One region of the Streptomyces sp. TLI_146 genome, then DNA from elsewhere that is predicted to be linked to it. Evidence: riboswitches for the same ligand, from Rfam matches in the RefSeq annotation. Region 1 holds a riboswitch; the other holds the start of a gene.
The links. Region 1 has a riboswitch for cobalamin ahead of BX283_RS26565 (ribonucleoside-diphosphate reductase subunit alpha). Riboswitches for the same ligand answer to the same signal wherever they lie in the genome.
Positions count from the first base shown of each region.

Region 2: another riboswitch for cobalamin. It lies ahead of BX283_RS12610 (cobalamin biosynthesis protein); the one in region 1 lies ahead of BX283_RS26565 (ribonucleoside-diphosphate reductase subunit alpha).

Region 1 is NZ_PJMX01000001.1:5,907,940-5,915,240, forward strand. It holds gene BX283_RS26560 (ribonucleotide-diphosphate reductase subunit beta) at 1-157, opposite strand, end outside; gene BX283_RS26565 (ribonucleoside-diphosphate reductase subunit alpha) at 157-2,535, opposite strand; cobalamin riboswitch at 2,661-2,802, opposite strand; gene mctP (monocarboxylate uptake permease MctP) at 2,933-4,564, opposite strand; gene BX283_RS26575 (DUF3311 domain-containing protein) at 4,579-4,833, opposite strand; gene BX283_RS26580 (GntR family transcriptional regulator) at 4,977-5,741, opposite strand; gene BX283_RS26585 (extracellular solute-binding protein) at 6,025-7,301, shown strand, end outside.
Region 2 is NZ_PJMX01000001.1:2,745,634-2,752,934, reverse strand. It holds gene cobN (cobaltochelatase subunit CobN) at 1-1,909, opposite strand, end outside; gene BX283_RS12615 (cobyric acid synthase) at 1,906-3,414, opposite strand; gene BX283_RS12610 (cobalamin biosynthesis protein) at 3,411-4,340, opposite strand; cobalamin riboswitch at 4,448-4,589, opposite strand; gene BX283_RS12605 (hypothetical protein) at 4,700-4,924, opposite strand; gene BX283_RS12600 (inorganic phosphate transporter) at 4,961-6,226, opposite strand; gene BX283_RS12595 (class II aldolase/adducin family protein) at 6,436-7,095, shown strand; gene BX283_RS12590 (alpha/beta hydrolase) at 7,172-7,301, shown strand, end outside.

The DNA of each region.
Region 1 (7,301 bases):
TGGCGAGGTCGGCGACGTCGGAGTGGAGGTCGACCTCCTCCACCGTCCAGGTGTTCTTGATGGCGTCGCGGTAGCGCTCGTAGAAGTCCGGGTAGCGCATCGGACGCAGGGTCAGTTCGAAGCCCGGGTCGAGCAGGTTCTTGTCGGTGGAGCTCATTACTGGCAGGCCTCGCAGGACTCGGGGTTCTCAAGGGAGCAGGCGATCGCGTCGGCGTCGGGGGCCGCCTGCTGGACGGGGATCGGGGCGGTGGCCTGGGCGGCGCGGGCGATCCGGGTCGCCGGGCGCGAACGCAGGTAGTACGTCGTCTTCAGACCCTGCTTCCAGGCGTACGCGTACATCGACGACAGCTTGCCGATGGTGGGCGTCTCCAGGAACAGGTTCAGCGACTGCGACTGGTCAAGGAAGGGGGTGCGGGCCGCCGCCATGTCGATCAGGCCGCGCTGCGGGATCTCCCACGCCGTGCGGTAGAGCGCCCGCACGTCGGCGGGGATCCAGCTGAAGTCCTGGACCGAGCCGCTGGCCTCGCGCAGCGCCTCGCGGGACTGCGCGTCCCACACGCCGAGCTTCTTCAGGTCCTCCACCAGGTAGCCGTTGACCTGGAGGAACTCACCCGACAGCGTCTCGCGCTTGAACAGGTTGGAGACCTGCGGCTCGATGCACTCGTAGACACCGGCGATGGAGGCGATGGTCGCGGTCGGGGCGATCGCGAGCAGCAGCGAGTTGCGCATGCCCACCGAGGCGATCCGCTCGCGCAGCGCCGCCCAGCGCTCCGGCCAGTTCAGCTCGACGTCGTAGTGGTCGGGGTGCAGCACACCGCGCGCGGCACGGGTCTTGTCCCACGCGGGCAGCGGGCCCGAGCGCTCGGCGAGGTCGCAGGACGCCTCGTACGCCGTGAGCATGATGCGCTCGGCCAGCTTGGTCGACAGGGCCTTCGCCTCGGGGGAGTCGAAGGGCAGGCGCAGCTTGAAGAAGACGTCCTGGAGGCCCATCGCGCCCAGGCCCACCGGACGCCACTTGGCGTTGGAGCGGCCGGCCTGCTCGGTCGGGTAGAAGTTGATGTCGACGACCCGGTCCAGGAACGTCACGGCGGTGCGGACGGTCGAGTCCAGGCGCTCCCAGTCGATCTCGCCCGAGGCGAGGACGAAGGCGCCGAGGTTGACCGAGCCGAGGTTGCAGACGGCCGTCTCGCCGTCGTCCGTGACCTCCAGGATCTCCGTGCAGAGATTCGAGGAGTGGACGGTGTGGCCGGGCTCCGCCGTCTGGTTGGCGGTGCGGTTGGAGGCGTCCTTGAAGGTCATCCAGCCGTTGCCGGTCTGCGCCAGGGTGCGCATCATCCGGCCGTACAGGTCCCGCGCCGGGATCGTCTTCTGGGCCAGACCGGCCGCCTCGGCCTTGCGGTAGGCGGCGTCGAACTCGTCGCCCCACAGGTCGACCAGCTCGGGCACGTCGGCGGGGGAGAACAGCGACCAGCTGCCGTCCGCGTCCACGCGGCGCATGAACTCGTCCGGGATCCAGTGCGCCAGGTTCAGGTTGTGCGTACGCCGGGCGTCCTCACCGGTGTTGTCGCGCAGCTCCAGGAACTCCTCGATGTCGGAGTGCCAGGTCTCCAGGTAGACCGCCGCCGCGCCCTTGCGCCGCCCGCCCTGGTTGACGGCCGCGACCGAGGCGTCCAGCGTCTTCAGGAACGGGACGATGCCGTTGGAGTGGCCGTTGGTGCCCCGGATGAGCGAGCCGCGCGAGCGGATGCGGGAGTACGAGAGGCCGATGCCGCCCGCGTGCTTGGACAGGCGCGCCACCTGGTGGTAGCGGTCGTAGATCGAGTCCAGCTCGTCCTGCGGGGAGTCCAGCAGGTAGCAGCTGGACATCTGCGGATGGCGGGTGCCGGAGTTGAAGAGCGTGGGGGAGGACGGCAGGTAGTCCAGCCGGCTCATCAGGCCGTACAGCGAGGCGACCTCGTCGAGCGCGCGCACCGAGTCGTCCTCGGCCAGGCCCGCCGCGACCCGGAGCATGAAGTGCTGCGGGGTCTCGATGACCTGGCGGGTGATCGGGTGCCGCAGCAGGTAGCGCGAGTAGAGCGTGCGCAGGCCGAAGTAGCCGAAGCGGTCGTCGGCGCCGGCCGCGAGGGAGTCCGCCACCAGCGCGTCGAGGCGGGCCGCGTGCAGCCGTACGAAGTCGGCGGTGCGGTCCGCGATCAGGCCCTCGCGGTGGCCGACCTCGACCGACTCGGAGAACGAGACCGAGCCCTGGGTCGCGGCCTCCTCGGCGATCGTGAGCGTCAGCAGCCGGGCGGCGAGGCGGGAGTACGCCGGGTCCTCGGAGATCAGACCGGCGGCGGCCTCGGTGGCGAGCCCCCGCAGCTCCGCCTCGTCCGAGCGCGCGTTGCGGCCGCGCAGCGCGGCGGCGGCGACACGGCCGGGGTCGGTGTCCGGCAGATCGGCGGTGAGGTCGGTCAGGGTCCGCAGCAGCGCGGTCCCGGGGGCATCGGCCGGCTCTTCGGCGATCGCTGAGGCGGGATCCGCAGGGGCGATGGTCACGTGGGGGCACTCCTCGCTCGGCACGGGGCCTTGGGGAGGTGCGGGCACACGGACACACCCCCTCGGGGGTACGCCGCGTCCACTGCCCATTCCGCGAGGCCCGGACGTCTGGCACCCGGACCGGACGGCCAGGGCGCGCTGTCGGCAGGTCCTCGGACTGACCAAGTACGCAAATGCGTACGAGTACACCGTTGCGGGACAGTTCCGGATTTGCACCGGATTCCCCTGCGGCGACAGCGAGCACGAGCATACATCTTGTGCCGGGCTGTCGTGTTGCCCCCACATGTTGTGTCGCGGTGAAACCGTGGAGTGGCAGAGCGTCAACTCGTCCTCCATGAAAGCGACAACGGGCCGCCGGGATTCCCGGCGGCCCGTGTGCATACGGTGAAGGGTCGGCTCAGTGCGTCGAGCCCGCCGTCGCCGGGGGCAGTTCCGTCTGTACGCCCGGGTCGCCCGCGTCCGCCGTGTAGTCCTCCGGGGACGTCTCGTCGACGCCGTCGGGGGCCTTCAGGGCCCGCAGGACGACCGTGAGGACGACGGTGACCGCGACGTTCAGGAGGAACGCGGTGAGGCCGATGTAGCCGATCTCACCGATGCCGGGGATCTCCTTGGAGCTGCCGCCGAAGTGCTTCTGGGTGGGCGAGGCGACCCCGTACGCGGCGAGCGTGCCGTACGCCATGCCCACCGCCCAGCCCGCCAGCAGCGCCCAGCGGTGGAACCAGCGGGTGAAGAGACCGCCCACCAGGGACGGGAAGGTCTGCAGGATCCAGATGCCGCCGAGCAGCTGGAAGTTGATCGCGACCGTCTTGTCCATCGTCAGGACGAAGACCAGCGCGCCCACCTTCACCAGCAGCGAGACCAGCTTGGAGACCTTGGTCTCCTGCTCCGGCGTGGCGTCCGGCTTGAGGAAGTCCTTGTAGATGTTGCGGGTGAAAAGGTTCGCGGCCGCGATCGACATGATCGCCGCCGGGACGAGCGCGCCGATGCCGATGGCGGCGAACGCCACGCCCGCGAACCAGTCCGGGAACATGTCCTCGAACAGCTGCGGGATCGCCAGCTGGCCGTTCTTGACCTTGACCCCGGCCGCGATCGCCATGAAGCCGAGCAGCGCGAGCAGGCCCAGCATCAGCGAGTACAGCGGCAGGATCGTGGTGTTGCGGCGGATGACGTTGCGGCTGCGGGAGGAGAGGGTCGCCGTGATCGAGTGCGGGTACATGAAGAGCGCCAGCGCCGAGCCGAGGGCGAGCGTCGCGTACGTCCACTGCCCCGCCTCGGGGGGCACGAGCGCGCCCGTGGGCTTCCCGGCCGCGTTGGGCGTCTCGAACTTGTGCCGGGCCGCCGCGAAGATGTCGTCGAAGCCGCCGAGCTTGATCGGGATGTAGATGATCGCCACCAGGATGACGATGTAGATCAGCGTGTCCTTCACGAACGCGATCAGTGCGGGGGCGCGCAGACCCGAGGAGTAGGTGTACGCGGCGAGCACCGCGAACGCGATCAGCAGCGGCAGGTCCTTGACGAACCAGTTGCTGGACCCGCCGATGCCCATCACGTCCAGCACCGCCTGGATGCCGACCAGCTGGAGCGCGATGTACGGCATCGTGGCGAGGATGCCGGTGACCGCGACCGCGAGCGAGAGGCCCTTGGAGCCGAACCGGCCGCGCACGAAGTCGGACGTCGTCACATAGCCGTGCTTGTGCGAGACCGACCAGAGCCGGGGGAGGAACGTGAAGATCAGCGGGTAGACCAGGATCGTGTACGGCACCGCGAAGAAACCGGCCGCGCCCGCCGCGTACACCGCCGCCGGAACCGCGACGAACGTGTACGCGGTGTAGAGGTCGCCGCCGAGCAGGAACCAGGTGACCCAGGTGCCGAACGAGCGCCCGCCCAGGCCCCATTCGTCCAGGCTCTGCTCGTTCTCGGCGCGGCGCCAGCGGGCGGCCAGGAAGCCGATGACCGTGACGGCCAGGAAGAAGAAGATGAAGACGCCGAGCGCGACGCCGTTCACCCCGTCGGCGGCTGCGAGAGTCACTCGCGACGAGGAGGTCACTTGCCCTCACCCGCCTTGCGGCCCTGCTGGTCGTGCTGCCACAGCTTGTACGCGAGCATGGTGAGCGCGGTCGAGATGACCACCCAGAGCATCTGGTACCAGTAGAAGAACGGGATCCCGGCGAGGGCCGGGTCGGTCTTCGCGTACGAACCGACCCAGAGCATCGCCACGAAGGGCGCGATCAGGCAGAGGGCGATGACCACGCGCGCGGGCGTGATCACCGGTCTCCGCTCTTGCGTTGATTCCGGCATACGTTGGCTCCGTCCCCTCACTTCACCTGTGTAATGCGCAGGAAATCTAGGGGACGGATAACCGTCGCGAAACCCCCGTCCGGATAGCGGACGTGGCGAAAGAGTGCGGGGTCGGTGCAGGCCGGAGGCTATTTCCGGCTATGTCAGTCTGTCGGCCGCTTCAGCCGCGCGACGAACTTGTAGCGGTCGCCCCGGTACACCGAGCGCACCCACTCCACCGGTTCGCCGTTCCCGTCCAGTGAGTGGCGGGAGAGCATCAGCATTGGCAGGCCCACGTCCGTGCCGAGCAGGCCGGCCTCGCGCGGGGTGGCGAGCGACGTCTCGATCGTCTCCTCGGCCTCGGCGAGCCGCACCCCGTACACCTCCGCGAGGGCGGTGTAGAGGGAGGTGTACTTGACCAGCGAGCGGCGCAGCGCGGGGAAGCGCTTGGCCGACAGATGGGTCGTCTCGATCGCCATCGGCTCGCCGCTGGCCAGCCGCAGCCGCTCGATGCGCAGCACCCTGCCGCCCGCCGCGATGTCGAGCAGCCCCGCCAGCGTGTCGTCGGCGGTGACGTAGCCGATGTCCAGGAGCTGGGAGGTCGGCTCCAGGCCCTGGGCGCGCATGTCCTCGGTGTACGAGGTGAGTTGCAGCGCCTGGGAGACCTTGGGCTTGGCGACGAACGTGCCCTTGCCCTGGATGCGCTCCAGGCGCCCCTCGACCACCAGCTCCTGGAGGGCCTGGCGCACGGTGGTGCGGGAGGTGTCGAACTCGGCGGCCAGGGTGCGCTCGGGCGGCACCGGGGTGCCCGGCGGAAGGGTCTCCGTCATGTCGAGGAGATGCTTCTTGAGGCGGTAGTACTTGGGCACGCGAGCGGTACGGGCGCCGGGGCCCGCCTCTGTCTCCGTACCGCTCCCGTCGGTGGCCATGGCCCGCCTTCCCGAGTGCTGCGCTGCTGCCGTCACCGGCTCCTCCGTCTGTCGCGGCTCACATGGTGGCACGGACCGGTCACGGGTCGTCGCCCTCCCTCAGGTGTCGGTCCGATAACGGACGCGACAGCCCTTCTTATACACCCTTGACACCCCTAAAGGTCTAGGCCAAGCTCCGGGTACTGGTCTAAACCATTAAAGACCAGGTCCCAGCCCCACAGGCAGTACACGGCGTATGTCTTCGCGGTGGGCGGGGGGTTGCAGCATCCCTGAGGAGGGTGGCGTGAAGCGCAAGCTCATCGCGGCGATCGGCGTCGCGGGCATGTTGGTCAGCATCGCGGCGTGCGGCGACGACGACAAGAAGGACGACGGTGCCAAGGGCGGCGACGCCAAGTCGCTGACCGTCTGGCTGACGGTCGACGCGCAGAAGAACTGGCCGGACCTGGTGAAGGCGGCCGACGACGCCATCGTCGCCAAGCACCCGGGTCTGAAGATCAGCCACGAGTACTACGGCTGGCCGGACAAGAACGCCAAGCTCGACGCGGTGCTCGCCACCGACAAGGCCCCCGACGTGGTCGAGATGGGCAACACCGAGATGCTCGCCTACTCGGTCAAGGGCGCCTTCGCCGAGATCGACCCGTCGAAGTTCGACAACTCCTCCGCCTGGCTCGACGGCCTCAAGGCCTCCGTCACGTACGACGGCAAGACCTACGGCGTCCCCTACTACGCCGGTGGCCGCGTGGCGACCTGGCGCAAGGACATCGCCGCCGAGGCGGGCGTGAGCGCCGCCCCGAAGACGTACACCGAGCTGACCGCCGACCTGGACAAGATCCAGGAGAAGAAGGGCGACAAGTTCAGCGCCTGGTACCAGCCGTCCCGCGACTGGTACGCGGCCATGTCGTACGTGTACGACGCCGACGGCTCCATCGCCAAGGAGGACGGCGGCAAGTTCAAGGCGAACCTGTCCTCGCCGGAGTCCCTCAAGGGGCTGAACGAGTACAAGAACATCCTCGGCAAGTACATGCACGGCGACAAGACGAAGGACGAGTCCGACCGTCCGATCGTCTACGGCCAGGGCAAGTCCGCGCTGATCTTCGGCGCCGGCTGGGAGGGCGGCACCGCCGCGACCCCGGAGAACGACAAGGTCGGCAAGCTCGCCGACAAGATCGAGAACTTTGTGATGCCCGGCCCGTCCGGCAAGGCCATGCCGGTCTTCCTCGGCGGCTCCGACCTGGCCGTCCCGGTCAAGTCCAAGGCGCAGGCGCTCGCGGCCGAGTGGATCAACGCGTTCACCGGCACCCAGGGCCAGAAGGGCCTGATCGCCAAGCAGAACCTGCCCAACAACAAGACGGCCCTCGCGCCGCTGAAGTCGGACCCGAAGACGGCCGTCCCGGCCACCGCGGCCGAGTCCAGCTGGTTCGTGCCCATGGCGCCGGGCTGGGGCCAGGTCGAGAAGGCCAAGGTCCTCCAGGACATGCTGCAGGCCATCGGCACCGGCAAGAAGTCGGTCGAGCAGGCGGCGAAGGACGCGGACGCCGCGATCGACAAGGTCATCAACAC
Region 2 (7,301 bases), 3.2 Mb from region 1:
CGTCGATGTGCATGACGAACTCGTCGAAGTCGCCGTCGTCCGGCTGCTCGTCGACGTGCAGGTCGTGGTGGAGCTCGGCGGCCTTCACCAGCGTCCAGATCTGGGCCCGCACGGCCGGGGCCTTCGTCGGGTCGAGGTCGCTCACCAGCGCGTACTCGTCGAGGAGTTGCTCCAGTTTGGCCAGGTCGCCGTAGGTGTCGGCGCGGGCCATCGGCGGGACCAGGTGGTCCACGACCGTGGCGTGGCCGCGTCGCTTGGCCTGGGTGCCCTCGCCCGGGTCGTTGACGATGAACGGGTAGACCAGCGGCAGATCGCCCAGGACCGCGTCCGGGCCGCAGCCGGAGGACAGGCCCAGGCCCTTGCCGGGCAGCCACTCCATGGTGCCGTGCTTGCCCATGTGGACGATGGCGTCGGCGCCGAAGCTGTTTTCCAGCCAGCGGTAGGCCGCCATGTAGTGGTGCGACGGCGGCATGTCCGGGTCGTGGTAGATCGCGATGGGGTTCTCGCCGAAGCCGCGCGGCGGCTGGATCATCACGACGACGTTGCCGAACTGGAGGGAGGCGAGCACGATCTCGTCCCCGTCCACGTACAGCTGGCCCGGCGGCTCGCCCCAGTGCTCCAGCATGCCGTCGCGCAGCTCGGGCTCCAGCTTCTCGAACCAGGCGCGGTAGTCGGCGAGCGGCACGCGCGCGGGTGCGGCGGCCAGCTGCTCCTCCGTGAGCCACTCCACGTCGTGGCCGCCCGCGTTGATCAGGCGGTGGATCAGCTCGTCGCCGTTGTCCGGGTGGCCCTCCACTACGTAACCGGCGTCGCGCAGGGCGTCCAGGACCCGCACGGCCGAGGCGGGCGTGTCCAGGCCCACCGCGTTGCCGACGCGGGAGTGCTTGGTCGGGTAGGCCGTGAAGACCAGGGCCAGCTTCTTCTCCGCGTTCGGCTTGTGCTTGAGGCGGGCGTGGCGCACCGCGATCCCGGCGACCCGGGAGGCCCGCTCGGGGTCGGCGACGTAGACCGGCACGTCGTCCGGGCCCTGCTCCTTGAAGGAGAACGGGACGGTGATCAGCCGGCCGTCGAACTCGGGGATGGCGACCTGCATCGCCGCGTCCATGGGGGAGAGGGCCGCGTCCGAGGCCTCCCACACCGCCTTGGACGAGGTGAGGCAGAGCCCCTGGAGCACGGGGACGTTGAGGTCGGCCAGGGCGCCGATGTCCCACGCCTCCTCGTCGCCGCCCGCGCTGGCCTGTGACGCGGTGGTGCCGCCCGCCGCCAGGACCGTCGCGATGAGCGCGTCCGCCCGGCCCAGCGTCTCGTAGAGCGCGGGCTCGGCGCCGCGCAGCGAACCCACGTACACCGGGAGGGCGTTGGCGCCCTGGGCCTCGATGCGGTCGCAGAGGACGTCGACGAAGGAGGTGTTGCCGGAGAGCTCGTGGGCGCGGTAGAAGAGCACGCCCACCGTGGGGCGGCCCTCCACGTACGCGCGCGTGCCGTGCACGCCCCACTCGGGCATCTTCTCCGGCTCGGCGAAGCCCACGCCGGTCAGGAGCACGGTGTCGGAGAGGAACCGGGACAGCTCCACGAGGTTGCCGGGGCCGCCCTCGACCAGATAGCGCAGGGCCTCGGCGACCACACCGGCCGGGACCGAGGACTCGGCCATCAGCTCCGCGTCCGGCACGGACTCGCCGCCGAGCAGCACCGTCGGGATGCCGGACGCCTTCAGCGCGGCGAGCCCGTCCTCCCAGGCGCGCTTGCCGCCGAGCAGGCGCACGACGGCCACGGACGCGCCCTCGATCAGCGCGGGCAGCTCCTCGGCCACGTCGATACGGGTCGGGTTGCCGATCCGGAAGGGCGCCCCGGAGGCCCGGGCCGCCAGCAGATCCGTGTCGGCGGTCGACAACAACAGCACAGTGCTCATGCGGGTGCTCCAGGTGCGATGAAGGGAAGTCCTGCGGGCGCGCCCTGCTCGATGAGCCGCATGAGCGCGTCCGTGTCCGCGTGTTCTTCGATGAGGTCGCCGAGGCGGTCCAGCTGCTCTTCGCGCAGCGCGCCGAACGACGTGTCCGGGGCGGGCACGAAACGCCGTCCTGCGGCGCTCGCGACCGTCTCCAGGAACCGTCGTCTGAATCCGTCGCTCTCAAGTGACCCGTGCCAGTGCGTCCCCCAGACCGCACCGACCCGGCATCCGTCCAAGAAGGCTTCCCCGCCCAGCACTTCGGCGACGCCGTGGTGGATCTCGTATCCCTCCACGGACTCGCCCAGCGCCTCGCCGGTCGGCCGTGCAAGTGTCTTCGCGGGCGCGAACCGCACCCGTACGGGCAGCAGTCCGAGCCCCGTCACGGAACCCGCCCGTGACTCGACCTCGTCCTCGATGTGCTCTCCGAGCACCTGGAACCCGCCGCAGATCCCCAGCACCGGACGCCCTTCGGCCGCCCTGCGCGCCAGCTCCCGCGCCAGCCCCCGTTCCCTCAGCCATTCCAACGCCCGGACCGTGCCCCGGGTTCCCGGCACCACGACCAGATCCGCGTCGGCCAGCTCCTCGGGCCGGTCCACGAACCGTACGATCACGCCCGGTTCGGCGGCGAGGGCGTCCACGTCGGTGAAGTTGGACATCAGCGGGACGGCGCAGACCGCGACCCGCAGCACGTCCTCGCCGACCGGCGGCGCCACCACGGACTCGCGCACGGCGCCGCGCAACGACACCCGCAGGCCGTCCTCCTCGTCGATGCCGAGCCCGTGCGCGTACGGCAGGATCCCGTACGTATGACGACCGGTGAGACCGCGCAGCATGTCGATGCCGGGTTCGAGCAGCGAGACGTCGCCGCGGAACTTGTTGACGATGTACCCGGCGACCAGCGCCTGGTCCTCGGGGCTCAGCAGCGCCGTCGTACCGAAGAACGAGGCGAACACCCCGCCCCGGTCGATGTCGCCGACCACCACCACCGGCAGCTTCGCGGCGCGCGCGATGCCCATGTTGACGATGTCGGTACGCCGCAGATTGATCTCGGCCGGACTGCCCGCCCCCTCGCAGATCACGGCGTCATATGTGCCCCGCAGCCGCTCCAGGCAGTCCACGACGGTGCCGAGAAGCGCCTCCTGGCGCCCGCCGTGGTAGCCGCTGGCGCTCAGTTCGCCCACCGGCTTGCCCATGAGTACGACCTGGCTCGACCGGTCGCTCCCCGGCTTGAGCAGCACGGGGTTCATCAGCGCGGACGGCTCGACGCGCGCCGCCTGCGCCTGCATCGCCTGCGCCCGCCCGATCTCGGCGCCCTCGCGCGTGACGAACGAGTTGAGGGACATGTTCTGTCCCTTGAACGGCGCGACCTTCACGCCCTGGCGCACCAGCCACCGGCAGATCCCGGCGGTGACGACGCTCTTCCCGGCGTCCGACGTGGTGCCCGCGACCAGCAGTCCGCCGCTCATGTCCGTACCTTCCTCACCGCGATCGCCGCGCCAAGCGCCAGCCAGCCCACCCGGCGCGACAGCCGCACCGCCCGCTCGATGTCCGCGACCTCCACCGCCCGGCCGCCCCCGTTCAGGACGGGCCGGTGCTCCACGCGGCCGCCGTACGAGAGGGTGCCGCCCAGCCGTACTCCGAGCGCGCCCGCGAACGACGCCTCCACGGGGCCCGCGTTGGGGCTCGGGTGCTTGCGGGCGTCGTCGCGCCACGCGCGCGTGGCGCGACGCGGAGCGCCTCCGGCCGCCACCGCGAGTGCGGCGGTGAGCCGGGCGCCCGGCCAGCCCGCCACGTCGTCCAGGCGCGCCGAGGCCCACCCGTACCGCAGATGGCGCGGCGAGCGGTGGCCGACCATCGCGTCCAGCGTGTTGACCGCGCGGAAGGCGACCAGGCCCGGCACCCCCGCGAGCGCCCCCCACACCAGCGCGCCGACCACGGCGTCCGAGGTGTTCTCGGCGACGGACTCGACGACCGCGCGCGCGATGCCCGGCGCGTCCAGGGACTGCGGGTCGCGTCCGCACAGGTGCGGCAGGCGCGCGCGGGCCGCCTCGACGTCCCCGGCCTCCAGGGCGGCGCCGATCGCCCGGGCCTCCCGGCCCAGCGAAGTGCCGCCCACGACGGCCCAGGTGGCGGCGGCGGTCAGGGCGACGGACGCGGCGGGACGCCTGCGTACCGCGCGCGTGGCGAGCAGCGCGGTGCCCGCGGCGCCTCCGGCGCACACGGCGGTGTGCAGCGCGCCCCAGCCCCGGTGGTCGCGCCACAGCGCGCGCTCCACAGCGGCCGCGGCACGGCCGAACGCGGCGACCGGGTGCCCTCGGCGGGGGTCGCCGAGGAGGAGGTCGCCGAGGAGACCGGCGGTGGCGCCGTACGCGAAAGTGCGATCGGCACGCATGGGATCAGCCCGCCGCAACGCCGAGAAGGGCTCTGGTACTTCCGGGGGGTGCCGGCAACAGGCAGGCGCACATGGCGGTATGTCCTCACTCAGGGTGTCCGCGCCCTGGTACGACGTCGACCGGCGGTGAGAGTTCCTGGCTCACGGGGATGATTCCCCGATGACAGTGGCGGGACCGCGCCGGATTCGCACCGGCTTCCTCTTCTGCCGCCGTAATGGCTCGGGCAGTCCACCACGCCCGCGAACGCCCGTCAACTCGCTGCTGACCTGCGACGGGAGAGTGTGCCCAGGCACACAGAGAACCGCCCTCCGGCGGGGCCGGAGGGCGGTTCTGGGGGTGTGCGGTACCGCTCGCCGCGCTACTTGCCGACGATCAGGTTGATGCCGTACGCGACGGCCGCCGCGCAGAGCGCGAAGCAGAGGTAGGCGGTGGTGCGGGCGACGGCGACGTTGCCCTTGCCGGCCGCGGCCGACTGCTGCTTGCTGAGGCCGATGATCCCGACGGTGAACAGGCCCACCAGGCCGACGGTGACGATGAGGCTGACACCGAAGACGGTGCCGAGAGCTGCCCAGTCGATGTGCATGACGATTCCTTTGGGGTGCGGGCCGGGTCGGCCCGTTCAGACGGCAGCCGGGCGGGCCGGGTCGGCGGGGGCCACCGGGGCCGGCGCCGGGATGGTGGCCGTCAGATCGGCGGCCACGGCGGCGACGGTGGGCGGCGGGGTGACGGCGGCGATCGCGGTGGTCACGACGCCCGCGGGCTCGGCCGGGGACTCGGCCGGGGTGGCCGTGGCGGTGACGTCGTTGTGGTCGACCGGCTGGCGGCGCGACAGCTTCCAGATGAAGCCGGAGCCCGCGACCAGGAGGATCGCCACGAGGACGACGCCCCAGGTGCCCTGGCCGGTGAGGAACTCGGCGCCGGCGCCGACCAGACCCGCGGCGGGCAGGGTCAGGCCCCAGGCGATGAACATGCGGGTCGCGGTGGACCAGCGGACCACACCGCCCTTGCGGCCGAGGCCGGCGCCCATGACGGAGCCGGAGCAGACCTGGGTGGTGGAGAGCGAGAAGCCGAGGTGCGAGGAGGCCAGGATGACGGTCGCGGCACCGGACTGGGCGGCGAAGCCCTGCGGCGGCGCCAGCTCGGTCAGGCCCTTGCCCATGGTGCGGATGATGCGCCAGCCGCCGAGGTAGGTGCCCATGGCGATGGCCATGCCGGCCGAGACGATGACCCACATCGGGGGGTTGGCACCCGGGTGCAGCACTCCGCCGGTGACCAGGGCGAGGGTGATGATGCCCATCGTCTTCTGCGCGTCGTTGGTGCCGTGGGCGAGCGAGACGAGACCGGCGGAGGCGATCTGTCCGGCCCGGTAGCCCTTGGCGGTGGCCTTCTCGTCCGTATTCCGGTTGATCCGGTACGTCAGACGCGTGGCCAGCATCGAGGCGACGCCCGCGACGATCGGGGCGGCGACGGCGGGGAGCAGCACCTTGGTGACGACGGTCGAGCCGTTCACCGAGGACCAGCCGGCCGACATCACGGCCGCGCCGATCAGACCGCCGAACAGGGCGTGGGACGAGCTGGACGGCAGGCCGAGCAGCCAGGTCACCAGGTTCCAGAGGATGGCGCCGACGAGCGCCGCGAAGATGACCTCTGTTCTGATGCCCTTCTCGTTGATGATCCCGCCGGAGATCGTCTTGGCGACCTCCACCGACAGGAACGCGCCGACCAGGTTGAGCGCGGCGGACATGGCGACCGCGGCTTTGGGTTTCAGGGCGCCGGTCGAGATGGTCGTGGCCATCGCGTTGGCGGTGTCATGGAAACCGTTCGTGAAATCGAACACTAGAGCTGTCACGACCACAATGGCGAGCAGCAGCGTGATGTGTTCCATTTACCCAGGCAATCGTTCGACGTCAGTGGCTGGACGAACGTAAGTAACTTGGATGAACGGAAGGTGAACTGGGTCGGGCGTCACGGTGTATCTGACCGGTTTTTGATGCGGTCAGGCTCTGACAAACCCCGTGAACCGGTCATAGCGCCTATAGAAGAGATTCTGCTCACTCCGCCGCTCGCCGGGCGGAGCCTGCGAGGATCGCCCCCATGGGAGAGCCGAACGACTCAGCGGCGGTCGCCGCGGCCTGGGCCGAGCTGACCGCCACCGCGCGCCGCACCGCCGAGGAAGGCCTGGTCGTGGGCACCTCGGGCAATGTCTCCGTACGCGTCGGGGACCTGGTCCTGGTCACCCCCACCGGGGTCCCCTACGACCGCCTCGGCCCCGACGACACCGTCGCCGTCGACCTCACCGGCCACCAGGTGACCGGCTCGCTGCGCCCCACCAGCGAACTGCCCATGCACCTGGCCGTATACCGGAACACCGACGCCCTGGCCGTCGTCCACACCCACGCCGTGCACGCCACGGCCGTCTCCACCCTGGTCACCGAGCTCCCGCCGGTCCACTACATGACCGCCACGCTCGGTGGTCCGGTCCAGGTCGCGCCGTACGCGCTGTACGGGACCGAGGAACTGGCGCGGAACATGCTGGGCGCCCTCGAAGGCCGCACCGGCTGCCTCCTGCGGAACCACGGGACGATCACCTACGGAACCACCCTTTCCCAGGCATACGACCGCACCGCCCAACTGGAGTGGATGTGCCGCCTCTGGCTCGCCGCCTCCTCCGTCCCCGGCCGCACCCCCTCCCTGCTCTCCGCCGCCGACCTCGACCGGGCCGCCGAACAGTTCCGGGGATACGGGCAGCGCTGACGCCCCCGCACCCGGGCGTGCCCCGGTAGGCCCCCGCCCACTGGCCATGCCGCCGCGCACTGCCGACACTGGAACGGTGCGCCCGGCTACAGCGACGGCAGCGGCCGTCACCACACTCATCGGCGTCGGCGCGGCAGCGGTGGCCGCCGGACGGTACGCGAGCGACGCGGCCCTCAAGGCGCCGCCCGGCCGCCCGCTGCCCACCG